DNA from 2 places in the Nocardia sp. NPDC060249 genome. Region 1 is predicted to be linked to the other one. Evidence: predicted binding sites of a transcription regulator. Region 1 holds the regulator's gene; the other holds the start of a gene.
What was found. The regulator HspR, encoded in region 1, represses chaperone genes until heat shock. The targets are predictions, from matches to a motif close to ANNTGAGTNNNNNNNACTCANNT.
Positions count from the first base shown of each region.

Region 1 (7,897 bases):
CGACACGGACAAGAAGTGACCGAGGCGAACTCCTCGGAGCAGGAGTTGGTCGAAGACATCCTCGACGACACCGCGGACGAGAACGCGGAGGCCGCCACGGCGGACTCCGCCCTCGACGCCGACGTTGTCGAGCCGGAGCACGACGAGCTGGCCGAGCGCACGGCCGACCTGCAGCGGTTGACCGCGGAATACGCGAACTACCGCCGCCGGGTCGAGCGTGACCGTCAGGCCAACATCGACGCCGCCAAGGCGTCGGTGGTCACCGAATTGCTCGCGGTGCTGGACGATCTGGATCGGGCGAGGGCGCACGGCGACCTCGATTCCGGCCCGCTGAAGTCCGTCGCCGACAAGCTCGAGACCGCGCTGACCAAGCAGGGTCTCGTCGAGTTCGGTTCCGCCGGTGACCCGTTCGACCCCACGCTGCACGAGGCAGTGCAGCACGAGGGTTCAGGCGCCGACCCGGTGATCGGCATCGTCATGCGCAAGGGCTATCGGTTCGGCGACCGGGTGCTTCGGCACGCGCTGGTCGGGGTAACCGATGCCGAGGTCGCGGGGGCATCGGATCCGGATGCCGGCGACAGTCAATAAGAACGCGAAAGGAGGAGATGCCCGGTGAGCCAACGGGAGTGGATCGAAAAGGACTTCTACAAGGAGCTGGGTGTCTCCTCCGGCGCCTCGCAGGACGAGATCAAGAAGGCCTACCGCAAGCTCGCCCGCGACCTGCACCCGGACTCCAACCCGGGTGACACCAAGGCCGAGGAACGGTTCAAGACCGTGAGCGAAGCCAATGCGGTGCTGTCGGATCCTGCCAAGCGCAAGGAGTACGACGAGACGCGCCGCATGTTCGCGGGCGGCGGCGGTGGCGGACGAGCCTACGGCGGCGGGTTCAATCCCGGTGCCGGTGGCGGCTTCTCGCAGGACTTCAACATCGGCGACATCTTCGGACAGGCCGGTAACACCGGTGCCGCGGGCGACGGCGGGCTCGGCGATCTGCTGGGCGGGCTGTTCAACCGGGGTGGCAGCGGTGGCCGGGGGGCGGCTCGTCCGCGCCGCGGCTCCGACGTGGAGACCGAGACGACCCTGGGTTTCCGTGAGGCGGCCCAGGGCGTCACCGTTCCGCTGCGGATGACGAGTCCCTCGCCGTGCACCACCTGTCACGGCAGCGGCGCCAAGCCGGGCACCAGCCCGCGTGTGTGCCCGCACTGCAACGGTGCGGGCGTGGTCAGCCGGAATCAGGGCGCGTTCGGTTTCAGCGAGCCCTGCGACGACTGCCGCGGCACCGGGTCGATCATCGACGACCCGTGCACCGACTGCTCGGGGACCGGTATCCAGAACCGCACCCGCACCATCACCGTCCGGATTCCACCGGGCGTCAGTGACGGTCAGAAGATCCGGCTGGCCGGTCAGGGCGAGGCGGGTCTGCGCGGTGCGCCGTCGGGCGATCTGTATGTCACGGTGCACGTCAGCCAGGACAAGGTCTTCGGCCGTCAAGGCGACGACCTCACCCTGGTGCTCCCGGTGAGCTACAGCGAATTGGTTCTGGGGACAACAGTTTCCGTGCCGACGCTGGACGGCCGGGTCGGCGTGAAGGTGCCCCCTGGCACCGCCGACGGGCGTATCCTGCGAGTCCGTGGTCGTGGCGTGCCCAAGCGCGGCGCGGCGGGCGGCGCCGGTGACCTGCTGGTCACGGTGAAGGTCGCGGTGCCGCAATCGCTGGACTCCGACGCCACCGATGCGCTCAAGCGCTATCAGGAGGCGGAGAAGGCCAGTGGCTTCGAACCGCGTGCAGGATGGGCGGGTGCTTGATGTCCGATAATCCGAAGTCTGTTTCGGGTGCCGCCGCGCGTGCCGAGTTCTTCATGATCTCGGTGGCGGCTCAACTGGCGGGGATGCACGCGCAGACGTTGCGTACCTACGACCGGCTGGGTTTGGTCACCCCGCAACGGACCTCGGGTGGCGGACGCCGTTATTCGGCCCGCGACGTCGAGGTGCTGCGCGAGGTGCAGCGCCTGTCGCAGGACGAGGGCGTCAATCTCGCCGGCATCAAGCGCATCATCGAGCTCACCAACCAGGTGGAGGCGTTGCAGCAGCGCGTGGAGGAGATGAGCGCGGAGTTGGAGCGGTTGCGGGCGGGCTACCGGCCCGACCTGTCGCCGCCGACGCGCAGTACCGCGCTCGTGGTGTGGCAGCCACGGCATCGGCGCTGAGTCGTCTTCGATTCGACGAGCCTCCGGTTCGCCCATCCGCTGTGGTGGATGCGAGCCGGGGGCTCGTTCGTCTCCGGTCAACCCCCGGCGACCGGCTGGTGACTCTCCAGCAACCCACTTATTCGTGATCTTGCTGATCGGAAGTAGCGTCGCGGCGCGCTGAGGTGGGGATTTATCACCGTGGACGTCCAAAAGTTTGCTGCACGGATGCTGAATTCGGATCAATCGGAAGGCATTTCGCTGCCGCCGACCAGTCACTCCGGTGCGCCGCCCCCGCGTGTCATGGCTCGGCGCGTCGGTTTGCCGCGTGTGGCCGACATAGCGGAAGGGTCGCTCTACCAGGGCCATTGGTCACCAATTGCCTGATACGCCGGGCGGTTTCGAGAATCGTGAGCGGCTGTTCACCGTCGATTAACGGGCCACAGGTATGTTTTCATGGGACAATACTGGAAACCGCCTGGTATTTCGTGAATTACATGCGTGATGTTTAAGAGTACGATTCCTAAGCTGGCAAACCTCGCCTAGACTTCTCGCATCGGCTGCTGACGAGTGTCCTCCCAGCCCGTCACTCGCCGGCGCGGCTAGCGTTCGATGGCGAAACGAGGTTGTGACACATATGGATTCGCGGACTATCGCTTTGATCCGTACTACGTTCAAGGCGGTTGCTGCGGAAGAAGGTGGACCCGAGAAGCTGTCGAGGTCGTTCTACTCGATCCTCTTCACGGACTACCCCGGTGTCCGCGACTACTTCCCGGCTGCCATGGATTCCCAGCGCGACCGACTCGTCACGGCGATCTCCTACGCCCTCGACCGGCTGGAGGAGCCCGACAAGCTGCTGCCGTTCCTGGCCCAGCTCGGGCGCGACCACCGCAAGTACGGCGTGCAACCGGCGCACTATGTGGCCGTGGCCAACTCGCTGAAATCGGCCATGCGGTTGTTCGCCGGTGCGGAGATGTGGACCGACGAGGTCGCCAGCGCGTGGGACGAGGGCCTGGCCACCATCAGTGGCGCGATGATCAGCGCCGCCGACAAGGAGACCACCCCGGCCACCTGGACGGGCACCGTCGTCGAACATCGCGAGGTGCTGCGCAATCTCTCGATCGTCCGGGTCCAGCTCGACGTGCCGATGCAGTACGCCGCCGGTCAGTACCTCAGCGTGCAGATCCCCTCGCGGCCGCGGATGTGGCGCTATCTCTCGCCGGCGAACCCGGCCAATCCCAACGGCGAGATCGAGTTCCATGTGCGGGGTGTGCTCGGCGGCTGGGTCAGCCCCGCCATGGTCGCGCATACCGCCGTCGGTGATCAGTGGGCGCTCGGCTCACCCCTCGGCGGTCTCGGCGTGCCGCGCAACACCAAACGCAAGATGCTGATGGTCGGTTGCGGCACCGGCATCGCCCCCCTGCGCGCGCAGATCATGGCGATGGCCCAGCGCCGGGTCAACCCGAAGGTCCACCTGTTCGTCGGCGGCCACCACCCCTGCGATCTCTACGACCTCCAGGTTCTGAGCCAACTCGCCATCGCCAACAAATGGCTCTCCGTCACCCCCGTCAGCGAGAGTGACGAAAACCCCTGGTGGTACTACGACTCCGGCGAGCCCCACCCGGATCTACCCGGCCTGGAACCCCGCATGACCGGTCAAATCGGCAAGGTCGTCGCCAGCTACGGCCCCTGGGCGGACCGCGACGTCCAAATCGTCGGTTCCCCCTCGATGGTCCAGACCACCAAGTTCCGCCTGATGGCCGCAGGCACCCAGGCCCAGTCGATCCGCCACGACCCCTTGTTCTGATGGCGGGCAGGCCGCGACGCCGTCCGTGGTCTTCATGCGCCTTCGGAGACGATGTTGGCCGCGGGGGTTCCTGATTCGATCAAGCGGTCGACGGTGGTGCCGACCATCGCGGGCGAACCGCAGACCAGGACTTGGTGTTCGGTGAACGGGCCGTGGGCTGCGGCGACGTCAGCGAGGGTGCCGTGGAGCATTTCTTCGAGTCCGAAGCCCACATCGGAGCGGGTCTGCTCGTGCCATTCATCGCGCACCGCAGGATCTTCCGGACTCTCGACAACCGGAATGACCGAAAGCCACGGCAATTCGCCCGACAGCAGGAACAGCATGTCGTTGGCGTAGAGGTCGCGGGGTGAGCGGCCGCCGAAGAACAGGTAGGTGCGCGGCGGAGTGTCGCGGCGGGCCAGGTCCAGGATCTGGGCGCGCATCGGCGCCAGCCCGGTACCGCCGGCGATCATCACCACCTCGACAGCGTCGGGGTCGACCGCGAAAACACCATGGGGCGCGTTGATTCGCCACTGATCACCGGGTTTGGTGTCGGTGACGATGGAACTCGAGCACCACCCACCGGGCACCGTCCGGACATGGAACTCGAGCTTGCCGTCCAGCGAGGGCGGCAGCGCGGGGGAGAACCGCCGCCGCACCCCCGGATGCTGCGGCACCTCGACCTCCACCGAACCGCCCGCCTCGAACGGCACGAAATCGCCGATCAGCCGGATCACGGCGAGGTCGTGGCGCAAGCGGTGGTGGCCGACGACGGTGGCAGTCCAGGCGGGGTCGGGAAAAGCGTTGCTCATCAGCCTCTTTCGCGATGTCGCAGGCGGGTTCAGACGGGGTCGGCGGCGATGATCTCGAGCGGTGTACCGGCCCGCTGGAGCGCGTAACGGGTATTGGCGATCATCGACGGCGATCCCGCGATCTGGATCTGACGGTCCGACCACGCGCCGAAGCTGGTCACCACCGCTCCCAGGTTACCGACCAGGCGGCGCGGCATGCCCATCGGCGCCGCACCCGAATCCTGGGGATACCACCAGGGATTGGTGTGCTCCTCGCAGACCGGCACCACCGTCAGCCACGGGTTGGACTGCGAGAGCTGCCACATGTTGTCCACGTCGTAGAGGTCGCCGGGGTAGCGCCCGCCGATGAAGAAGTGCACGCGCGGATTGATCCCCCGCTGGCTCATCTCGATCAGCTGCGCCCGCAACGGCGCGATGCCGGTGCCGGAGCCGATCATCAGGACGTCGCGGCCCGACTCGCGGTCCACGTGCAACCCACCGAGCGGGCCGGCGATCTTCCATCGGTCCCCGACCTTGGTGTCGTTGACGATCGCCGGACTCACCCAGCCGCCACTGATCCGCCGCACATGGAACTCGATCTCGCCATACGGGTTCGCGGGGATGGCCGGGGAGAAGTAGCGCCACATGTTCGGCCGCTGCGGCACCGCGACCGGCACATACTGTCCGGCCTTGAACGGAATGGGCCCGTCGGCCTGTAACCGCACGATCGCCAGATCGTCGAGCACCCGGCGATGACCGACCACGGTCGCGTCCCAGTACGGCTGCGAGGTGTCCTCGTTGGCGCCGATCGCCATCGACGCCGAGATCAGCAGCGTGATGTCACGCCAGCCCTCATCGAGTTCTCTGGTCCAGCGGTTGCCGTGGAAGGTGCGCAGCGCCGCGAGCAGCGCGCGCCCGGCCATGTCGTAGTGGTCGGCCTCGACCCCGTACTTGCGATGGTCGCGGGCCAGTTGCTCGAGGAAGCGCTGGGCGCGTTCGAAGTCCTCGAGATGCTCGAGGACGAACTGCACCGCCGTCGTGATCCGCTTGGCCTGCATGTCCATGGCAGGCGGAAACAGCTCACGCAACCTCGGGTCCTGCGCGAACAGGTGACCGTAGAAAGCGCTGATCAGCCGCTCGGACCCACCGGGTGTCTCCGACACCCCGCGGAAATCGGCGCGGACCAGCGCAAGCGAACGCGCATCCACGTCGTCAAGCTCCATTTCTCTGCAATTGCCGCAATGTGGCTCACCCGTCGGTGCCGCCCGTCCCCAGTATCCCCCGAAACCGTCGTCTCGGTGCAGGGATGCTCGTCACGCATCGTGTGCGCAGCCGCGAGGGCGATCCGCGGCCGCGCACGGCCGGAGCGAATGCGCGGGGTACGCCTGTTCCCAGCCGCACGGATCGTAAACCCCCCGTCTCCGATCGGCGCGATCTCCCCATCATCGATACGCGTCAGTGATCTTGTGCGAACCGGGGCCGCCCCGCCGACTACGCTGCGATCGCGAAGGTGACAACAAGGGGGGCGCGATGACCAGCCAGGATCCGTGGGGCCGTGATAAGGGTCAGGCGCACTGGCCGCCGCCGGATAATCCGTACGGTCCGACCCCGCCCGCCCCCGGATATCCGCCGCAGTACGGTCCGGGGGCTCCCTATCCCGGACAACCGTGGCAGGGCCATGGCGCGCCACAGAATCAGTGGCCCGCGGGCATCCCTGCGCCGAGGTCGTCGAACAACGGGCTGCTGATCGGCGGCGCGATCGCGGCGATCGTCGTGGCCGTGGTCGTGGCGGGAGTCGTCGTGCTGGTCCGGTCGAAGTCGCCGGAAACCCCGACCGTGTTGCCGCCGCCACTGCCTGCCACCACCTCGGCGGCCGCGAGCGCAGGCCCCGAGCCGTGGCACGGTCAATATTCGGTGGATCGGGTGGCGAACGCGTGCGACGTGATGGACACGGCGATGATGGCGCCGTGGGGTGGTGAGCTCGCGCAGCTCTCCACGAACAAGAAGACCCCGCCGATCGCTTCCTACGGTGGTGGCGAGCTCGCGTGCAACGCCGACTATCGGGGCGGAGTGGTCCAGAGCCCCTTTCCCACGATGCCGATGTTCGGCATCACGGTGTGGTTCGCCGACAAGAGCACAACCAGCACCGCGAAATTCGCGACGCGCCGTGACCGCGGCATCAGCGTGGTGGCGCGCGGCGGAACCAGCACCCCCGTGACCGGGATCGGCACCGAAGCCGTGTCGGTCGATTCGCCGATGAAGGGTTCGCCGTCCCTGCTGATCCACGAACTCACGTTCGTCGACAGCAACATGTGTGTGGAGATCCGGATGACGCTCGACCTGCCCGACCCCGGCGCGCTGGGCGAGGTCGATGCCGCCGCGCAAGCCGCCGCCCACCGGGTGATCGAGATGCTGCGCACCGGATAGCGCAGCGCCGCTCGGAGCGGGTGCGGGGTGCGTGAGAATCGGGGGATGGCGAGCGACAACTTCATGGATATTCACGATCCCGAACTTTTGGCCAGGGGTGAGCGGGTTCTCGGGGCCGGGTTCAGGGCGATGCACGAGCGGGTTCTGCAGGTCAGCGCGTTGACCTCCCGTCTCAACGTCTTGCCCTTCGACGACGAGACGGGGAAGGCGGCGCTGCTCGCGGAGATCTTGGGCCGTCCGCTCCCGGCGGGTCTCACGATCTATCCGCCCTTCTATACCGATCACGGCCTGAACCTCGAACTGGCCGAGCGCGTGTTCATCAATCAGGGCTGCACGTTCCTCGACTACGCCGGAATCCGGTTGGGCCGGGGCGTGATGGTCGGCCCGAAGGCCACTTTCATCACCATGGGCCATCCCGTCGACCCGGAGGAACGGCGCCGATTCCTCACCGGCGCGCCGATCGACGTGGCGGACAACGTGTGGATCGGCGCGGGCGCGATGATCCTGCCCGGCGTGCGCATCGGCCGCGACGCGGTGATCGCCGCGGGCGCGGTCGTCGCCGACGACGTTCCGGCGAACAGCTTGGTAACCGGTTCGAAGGCAACTGTGCGGCGCAGCTGGTAGCGCGTCGCCCGCAGATCCGCGGAACCTCCCGCCGTGACCCGCGTCAGCCGACGACCTTCTGCACCGCTGCCTGCCGCGCCCCC
Region 1 is NZ_JBHXAQ010000013.1:17,514-25,410, forward strand. It holds gene dnaK (molecular chaperone DnaK) at 1-19, shown strand, start outside; gene grpE (nucleotide exchange factor GrpE) at 16-588, shown strand; gene dnaJ (molecular chaperone DnaJ) at 613-1,806, shown strand; gene ACFWFP_RS29755 (heat shock protein transcriptional repressor HspR) at 1,806-2,207, shown strand; gene ACFWFP_RS29760 (FAD-binding oxidoreductase) at 2,824-3,993, shown strand; gene ACFWFP_RS29765 (FAD-binding oxidoreductase) at 4,026-4,784, opposite strand; gene ACFWFP_RS29770 (FAD-binding oxidoreductase) at 4,814-5,971, opposite strand; gene ACFWFP_RS29775 (hypothetical protein) at 6,294-7,190, shown strand; gene ACFWFP_RS29780 (DapH/DapD/GlmU-related protein) at 7,236-7,814, shown strand; gene ACFWFP_RS29785 (hypothetical protein) at 7,858-7,897, opposite strand, start outside.

Region 2 (7,897 bases), on a different contig from region 1:
CATCGACATCCAGCCCGAACACGGCCAGCAGTTCGGCTTCGTGCACGGCGGGGTGCTCGCCTACGCCGCCGACAACGCCCTCACCTTCGCCGCGGGCACCGTCCTGGGGCCCAACGTCCTCACCGGCGGCTTCACCATCACCTACCTGCGTCCCGCCCAGGGCGAGCGCCTGCGTGTGCACGCCACCGTCCTCGGCGCCACCCGCCGCCAGGCCGTCACCCACTGCGACGTCTACGCCGAGACCGAGGGCGAGGAACCTGTCCTCTGCGCGGTCGCCCAGGGCACCACCCGCCGCGTCGAGAAGGACCTCGCCCCCACCGCCGAGGAAGACGCGGACGGTTTCGACGACGACGACCTCGATGACCTCGATGACCTCGACGACCTCGACGACCAGGACGACTACGACACCGACCAACTGGCCGTAGTCACCGTCACAGGCCCGGTACTGCCGCCGACCGTCAGCCGCTAGCCCGGACACGGCAACGGGCCGTACACAGCTGTGCACGGCCCGTTGACGGCTGGGATCAGGCGCTGACGGCGAAGGTCTTGCCGTCGGCGGCGGGTTCGGCGATCGGCTCGATCGCGTAGGCCAGGATGTCTGCCACGTCGGCGACGGGGCGGACGTTGAGGGCGGCCAGCACTTCCGCCGGGACTTCGTCCAGGTCCGGTTCGTTGCGGGCCGGGATGAAGACGGTCTTCAGGCCGGCTCGCTGGGCGGCGAGCAGCTTCTGCTTCACGCCGCCGATCGGCAGAACGCTGCCGTTGAGGGTGACCTCGCCGGTCATCCCGACATCGCCGCGGACCGGGCGACCGAGGGCCAGCGACACCAGGGCGGTGACCATGGTGACGCCCGCCGAAGGGCCGTCCTTGGGGACCGCACCCGCGGGGAAGTGGATGTGGATGTTGCGGTCGAGGACCTTCGGCTCGATACCGATTTCCTCCAGGTGTGAGCGGACGTAGGTGAGGGCGATCTGGGCGGATTCCTTCATCACGTCGCCGAGCTGGCCGGTGAGGGTGAGGGTGCGTTCGCCCTCGGCGCCGTTGGCCTCGATGTAGAGGACATCGCCGCCCGCACCGGTGACCGCGAGGCCCGTCGCCACACCGGGGACAGACGTGCGTTCCATCGAGTCCGGGGTGAAGCGGGGACGGCCGAGGTAGTCGGTGAGGTTGCCGAGGTCGACCACCAGGTTCGTCACCTGACCCGCGGGCTGCGGACCGGCTGCGATGTCGATGACGTTGTCGTAGCCGAGTTCGGGGTCGTACCCGAGCACCGCGCCCTCGCCCAGCGCGCCCTTGTCGACGAGCGGGGCGTCCACGGCGGCGTCGCCGACGCTCGCGGCGTCGCCCGTGACCAGGCGAGTCGCCGCCTTGCGCAAGGCTTTGGCCACCAGACGCTCCATTTGACGCACACCCGCCTCCCGGGTGTAGTTCGCCGCGATCTCGCGCAACGCCGCGTCGGTGATCGACACCTCCTCCGCGGTCAAGGCATTGCGCTCCAGCTGGCGGGGGACCAGGAAGTCGCGCGCGATGGCCACCTTGTCGGCCTCGGTGTAGCCGTCGACGGTGATGAGCTCCATGCGGTCCAGCAGGGGACCGGGGATGGTGTCCATGACGTTGGCGGTCGCGATGAACAGCACATTCGACAGGTCGAGGTCCAGGTCCAGGTAGTGGTCACGGAAGGTGTGGTTCTGCGCGGGGTCGAGGACCTCGAGCAGCGCCGCCGCCGGATCACCGCGGAAATCGGAGCCGACCTTGTCGATCTCGTCCAGCAGGACAACGGGATTCATCGAACCCGCCTCCTTCACCGCACGCACGATCCGGCCCGGCAGCGCGCCGACGTAGGTACGGCGATGGCCACGGATCTCGGCCTCGTCGCGCACACCGCCGAGGGCAACGCGAACGAACTTGCGGCCCAGCGCCTTGGCGACCGACTCACCCAGCGAGGTCTTACCGACACCGGGGGGACCCACCAGCACGAGTACCGCACCGGAACCCCGTCCGCCCACGACCTCCAGACCACGCGCGGCCCGCCGCGAGCGCACCGCCAGGTACTCGACCATGCGGTCCTTCACCTCGTCGAGGCCGTGGTGATCGGCGTCGAGTACCGCCCGAGCGGCCGAAACATCGGTGCTGTCTTCGGTTTTCACCGTCCATGGCAGATCGAGCACGGTGTCGAGCCAGGTGCGGATCCAGCCGGATTCCGGGCTCTGGTCGCTGGCGCGTTCCAACCGGCCGACCTCGCGCAGCGCCTCGGCGCGCACGTTCTCCGGCAGGTCCGCGTTCTCCACGCGGGTGCGGTAGTCGTCGGCGCCGTCGGGTTCGTCCTCGCCGAGTTCCTTGCGGATGGCGTTGAGCTGCTGGCGCAGCAGGAACTCGCGCTGGCTCTTCTCCATGCCGTCGCGGACGTCTTCGGAGATCTTGTCGGTGACCTCCACCTCGGCGATGTGGTCCTTGATCCAGTCGATCTGCTTGGTCAGCCGCACCGCGACGTCGGGGGTCTCGAGCAGCTCGCGCTTCTGGTCATCGGACAGGTACGGCGCGTAGCCTGCCGTGTCGGCGATGGCCTCGACGTCGTCGAGTTGGTTGACGATGTCGATGATCTGCCAGGCCTCACGCCGCTGCAGCACGGCGACGACCAGCTTCTTGTACTCGGCGGCGAGCTCGGTGGTCCGCTCGTCGGGCTCGACCGCCTCGACGAGTTCGGCCTCCACCCACAGCGCCGCACCCGGTCCGGTGACGCCGTGCCCGATCCGAGCGCGGCGCTCGGCCTTCAACACGGCCGCGGGCGCGCCGCCGCGCATCCGGCCGACCTGTTCGATGGTGGCGACGACGCCGTAGGAGGCGTAGCCCTCGTCCAGGCGCGGCGCGACCAGCACCGAACCGGTTTTGGCCGCCTGCGCGGCGTCGATGGCGGCCTGCGCGGATTCGTCCAATTCGATGGGCACGACCATGCCCGGCAGCACGATCGGATCGGTCAGGAACAGCACCGGCAGGTTCTGAGCTGAAGTCATGTCGACCCTTCCAAAGTTGAGCTTTGCTGACTCAACATGGACCCCCGGCGGTTTGTTCCTGCAGGTGGCGCCGTTCACTCATGGCGAAAAATTCGCCGAAATTCTTTCGCTGCGGATGTCGAGAACGCGCGAACGGCTCCGTCCCAGGGGTACAACCCACGAAGAACACCAACCGAGGAGACAACATCATGGCCAAGTACCTGCTGCTCAAGCACTACCGTGGCGCGCCCGCATCGGTCAACGACGCGCCGATGGATCAGTGGACGCCGGACGAGGTGTCCGCGCATGTGCAGTACATGGTGGATTTCGCCGACCGGCTGCGATCGACCGGCGAGTTCGTCGACGGTCAGGCACTGTCCACCCAGGGCACGTGGGTCCGCTCGGACGGCGAGGGGCGCCCGCCGGTCACCGACGGGCCGTTCGCGGAGACCAAGGACCTGATCGCCGGGTGGATGGTCATCGATGTCGAGACCTACGACCGGGCGCTCGAACTCGCGGGGGAGCTGTCGGCGGCACCGGGCGCGGGTGGGAAGCCGGTGCAGGAATGGCTCGAACTGCGGCCGTTCTACACGGAGTTGCCCACGGTGACCGAATGAACGACGGGCTACTGCGCGAACTCGTCCCCGCGGTGATCGCGATCCTCGTCCGCCGCGGGGCCGAGTTCGCGGCGGCCGAGGACGCGGTGCAGGAGGCGCTGATCCGGGCGCTGGAAACCTGGCCCGGCGATCCGCCGCGCGATGCGAAGGGCTGGCTCGTCTCCGTCGCCTGGCGAAAGTTCATCGATGCGTCACGGGCCGAAACGTCCAGGCGGGGCAGGGAATTCGCAGTCGATGCCGAGCCGGAAGCCGGGCCGGTGCCCGCTACGGACGACACGCTGTGGCTGTATTTCCTGTGCGCGCACCCTTCGCTGTCTCCCGGCTCGGCCGTCGCCTTGACCTTGCGGGCGGTCGGCGGCCTGACGACCCGGCAGATCGCGTCGGCCTATCTGGTGCCGGAATCGACTATGGCGCAGCGGATCAGCCGGGCGAAGAAGCGGATCGCCGGCCTACCGCTCGACCGGCCAAGCGATCCGGCCACCGTGCTGCGTGTGCTGTACCTCGTCTTCAACGAGGGCTACAGCGGCGACATCGACCTGGCCGCCGAAGCCATCCGCCTCACCCGCCAGCTCGCCGCCTCGACCGGCGAACCCGAGGTCGCGGGGCTGCTCGCGCTGATGCTGCTGCACCACGCCCGCCGGGCGTCGCGCACCGAGGGCGGGCGCTTGATTCCGCTCGCCGAACAGGACCGATCCCGTTGGGACACAAACCTTATCGCCGAGGGCGTGACGATTCTGCAAGCCGCGTTGGCCCGCGACCGCCTTGGCGAATACCAGGCCCAAGCCGCGATCGCCGCCTTGCACGCGGATGCCCCGAGTACCGCCGAAACGGACTGGGTACAGATCGTGGAGTGGTACGACGAACTTCTGCTTCTCACCGGCAACCCGGTGGTGCGCCTCAATCGCGCGGTCGCGGTCGGTGCGGCCGACGGTCCCCGAGCAGGCCTGGCCGCCCTCGCGGACCTCGACCCGGAACTACCGCGCCACAGTGCGTCCCGTGCCTACCTACTCGAACGGGCGGGCGATCTCGAACAGGCCGCGACCCTGTACGCCGAAGCGGCCCGCACGGCCACCACCGTGCTCGAGCGCGACCACCTCACCCGCGAGGCCGCCCGGGTTCGGCAGTTGTCACGATCCTGAAAACAGCTCGGCCTCCCCCGGGTTGAGGACCGGGGGAGGCCGAGTTGTGGACAGGTGGCTTACAGGTTCGAGGAACGAATCCGCTCGGTCGGGGGATCGAACGCGCGGCCCGAGGTGGAGCCCGAACTCAGGAATCCGAGGACCGCACCGCCGATGAGGAAGAGCGCGGCGAGGATGCCGAGGATGATCGGCAGGGTCTTGCCGTACAGGTCGAGCTTGTCGAGGCTCTCCTGGGTGACGGCCATCTGAGCGTCGATGGTCTCTTCGTCGAAGACGAGGTGCGACTTCAGGATGTTGACGTCCACCTGCTCGGCGCTACGGCCGTAGTACATGTGCAGGCTCTCGCCACCCTTGAGGACCGCGCCGGTCCTCGGCTCCACCCACACGTCGCGGGTGTTGGTGTAGAAGCGGGTCATGGTGACCGGCTCGGTGCCCTCGAGGCCCCACTTGGCGGCGGGCAGAGCGAGCTGATGGGACGGGTGCTTGACGACGTCCCACATGTTCGTCACCGGGATCTTCTGCCGGAAGTGGTAGACCGGCACGCCGTTGATCTCCGACTCCTCGACGAAATCGATGTCGTAGGTGGCGCGGGCGTTGAGGTCGAAGTACGGGTACGACTTCTTCTCGGTGCCGATCGGGAAGCGGTACTGCAGACCGCGTCGCTGCGACTCGGTGGGGATCGCGGCGCCCGACTTGGGGTCCTGAGCCACGGCGATCGAACCGTTGGGCGAGGCGTCGATCGGCGCGCCGGTGACGCGGTCGATGGTGACGCGGTCGACCGAGGCGGTGAGCAGGCCGTCCTTGGGGTCCTGGTCGTCACGACGCAGGGTCTGGCCGGCCTGGACGGTCATCTCGTCGGCGCCCGAGGGCTCCTCGACCGTCAGGAAGCGCTGGGAAACGAGCGGCACATTGGTGTTCACCTTCGCAGCGCCCTCGGTCGCGGTGAGCGACTTCGCGTCCAGCACGAGGCTTTCCTCGCCGGGCACGCTCTTGGCGATCGTGGTGATGCGCAGGTCGAGCGGGGTCTTGGCGACCTTGCCGACCGTGTAGGTGGGGATCATGACGGCGGCCGCGAGCAGCAGCGCGCCGAGACCGACGAGGATGCAGGCGATGAGCCTGCGTACGTTGCTCATCGCGAGCCGTACTGCACGTTGCCGAGCAGCGACGAGCCCGGGTCACCGGACTCCTCGGGCGCCGGGATCGAATTCTGTTGCGCGCCCGCGGTGATGCCGAGAACGGCAATCACCCCGATGACCGCGCCGGCCAGGCCGCTGACCAGGCCGGGGACGACAAACTTCATAGATCGAACTCCAATTGCGTGGTGCGAGACTCAGCCGACGGAGAAGAAACCGAGGGTCGGGGCGAACGAGCAGGTGCGGTCACCATCGGCGGTGACCGTGGTGAGCGAACCGGTGATCACCGCTGCGACCCGGCCGGGACCGGTGTCGGCGATAGCGGTGAGAGTGGCCGGGCCGTCGGCGTTGATGCCCGCCTCGGTGGTGAGCGGCTGGGTACCGGTGCGACGGTTGTCGAGGTTGACCCACTGCACCGTCATCGGCGGATTCTGCACGACCGTGGCGGTCTTGGTGCCGAGCGCGGTGAAGACGAAGCCGGTCTGGCCCGCGGCCGGTCCGGGCGGCGGCAGCGTCGCCGGGCCGGGGACGGCCAGCGCGGTGCCGACGGAATCCGACGTCGGGCCGATGCAGCCCTTGCCGATGGTCGGGTAGAGGAACTGCGCGATGCGCGGACCGTCCGAGGGCGGCAGTTCGGGACCGCCGCCGCCGCTGCCGTCGAGGAAGGTGATGACCCTTTCGAGGGTGGCCTTGACCTGCGCCGGGATGCCGGGCGTGGCCAGCAGTACGCGTGCCTGGGCCAGGATCGCGGCCTGTCCGCCGTCGGCGATGGGGCCGGGGGCGGAGATCGCGCCTACGATCGTCGGAGCCAGTGCTGCGAGCGTCTCGGAGGGGACGTTCTCGGCGATGGCGGGGACGCTCGGCTGCGTCGCGGCGGATTGCGGGGCAGCCATCGTGGGCGTGGGTGCCACGAGTGCCGCACCCGCCGCTAGTACGAGGGCGGACAATGCGGTCCGCGATGCTCGGGTGCTCAGCACTGGTCGGCCGTCCTTTGTTCGGTGGATAGATGAAGCGACCCGGAAAGGTCAGTGTTATTCCGGGTTTCAGATACTTTGGAGAGGTGACTACAGCGGACAGGCGGTATGGGGGTCGTACGGTCGTCGCGCGGAAAGCCGAACGCCGACTGCGATTCCTGGAAGCAGCGACGCAAATCTTCGCCGAACGTGGATACGCCACGTGCTCGCTCGCCGAGGTGTGCGCGGCGGCCGGGCTGTCCAAGCGGCAGTTCTACGAGGAGTTCGAGACCCGCGAAGACGTGCTGGTAGCGGCCTACGACCGGATCCAGGACGACGCGGCGGCCGCGGTCGGCACCGCGCTGATCGCGCTCGGCTCGACCGATCCGCAGCTCGCGCTGCGGGCCGGCTTCGGCGCGTACCTGGAGTCGCTCGGCTCCGACCCCTATCGCGCGCAGGTGGCGCTGATCGAGGTGGTCGGGGTGAGCGATCGAATGGAGAACCATCGCCGGACCCGCAGGCATGCCTGGTCGGCACTGATCGAGGGGGCGCTGGCCCGAGTGGGGGTGCGGTTGCGCGGCGATGCCGAGCTGACCACCGCGCTGATCACCGGGGCGGTCACGGGCGTGGCACACGAATGGTTGCTGCGCCAGACGCGCCCGCCCGTCGACGAGCTGGTCGATCTGCTCACCGGCGCGGCACTGGCGCTGGTCACGATCGACTGACTTGCGGGCAGCCGTCGGGACGGTGGCAACTTCGCTCACCTGCCGCCTGCTCAATCGACTCCCTTTCCAGACATTGTGAGACCGACTGGCTTCACAGTGTGGGCGAGAGTTTGACATATTAGTGACCCAGATCGCAATGCCAGAATTTCTGAGACCGGTGTCACCTGGGGTGATGCAAGGGCGGCGGTCATTTCTCAGCACCCCCGACACGGACCCGGGCGAGCGATCCATCCTGGACAAATGACCGGCTGAGCGCTCACCACCGCAGCCGCGAGCAATCCGGCGGCAACCTGTTCCAGTTCGGTCGGAGTGCATCGTCAGCCTTTCCGCAGGGTGCCCG
Region 2 is NZ_JBHXAQ010000004.1:231,216-239,112, forward strand. It holds partial or broken gene ACFWFP_RS18040 (PaaI family thioesterase) at 1-286, shown strand, start outside; gene lon (endopeptidase La) at 525-3,011, opposite strand; gene ACFWFP_RS18050 (YciI family protein) at 3,200-3,607, shown strand; gene ACFWFP_RS18055 (RNA polymerase sigma factor) at 3,604-4,746, shown strand; gene ACFWFP_RS18060 (DUF3068 domain-containing protein) at 4,806-5,879, opposite strand; gene ACFWFP_RS18065 (DUF2613 domain-containing protein) at 5,876-6,046, opposite strand; gene ACFWFP_RS18070 (hypothetical protein) at 6,077-6,772, opposite strand; gene ACFWFP_RS18075 (TetR/AcrR family transcriptional regulator) at 6,940-7,557, shown strand; gene ACFWFP_RS18080 (serine/threonine-protein kinase) at 7,875-7,897, opposite strand, start outside.
Region 2: a site for HspR is predicted at 3,026-3,048, ahead of lon (endopeptidase La). Genes of this name have one in related genera too.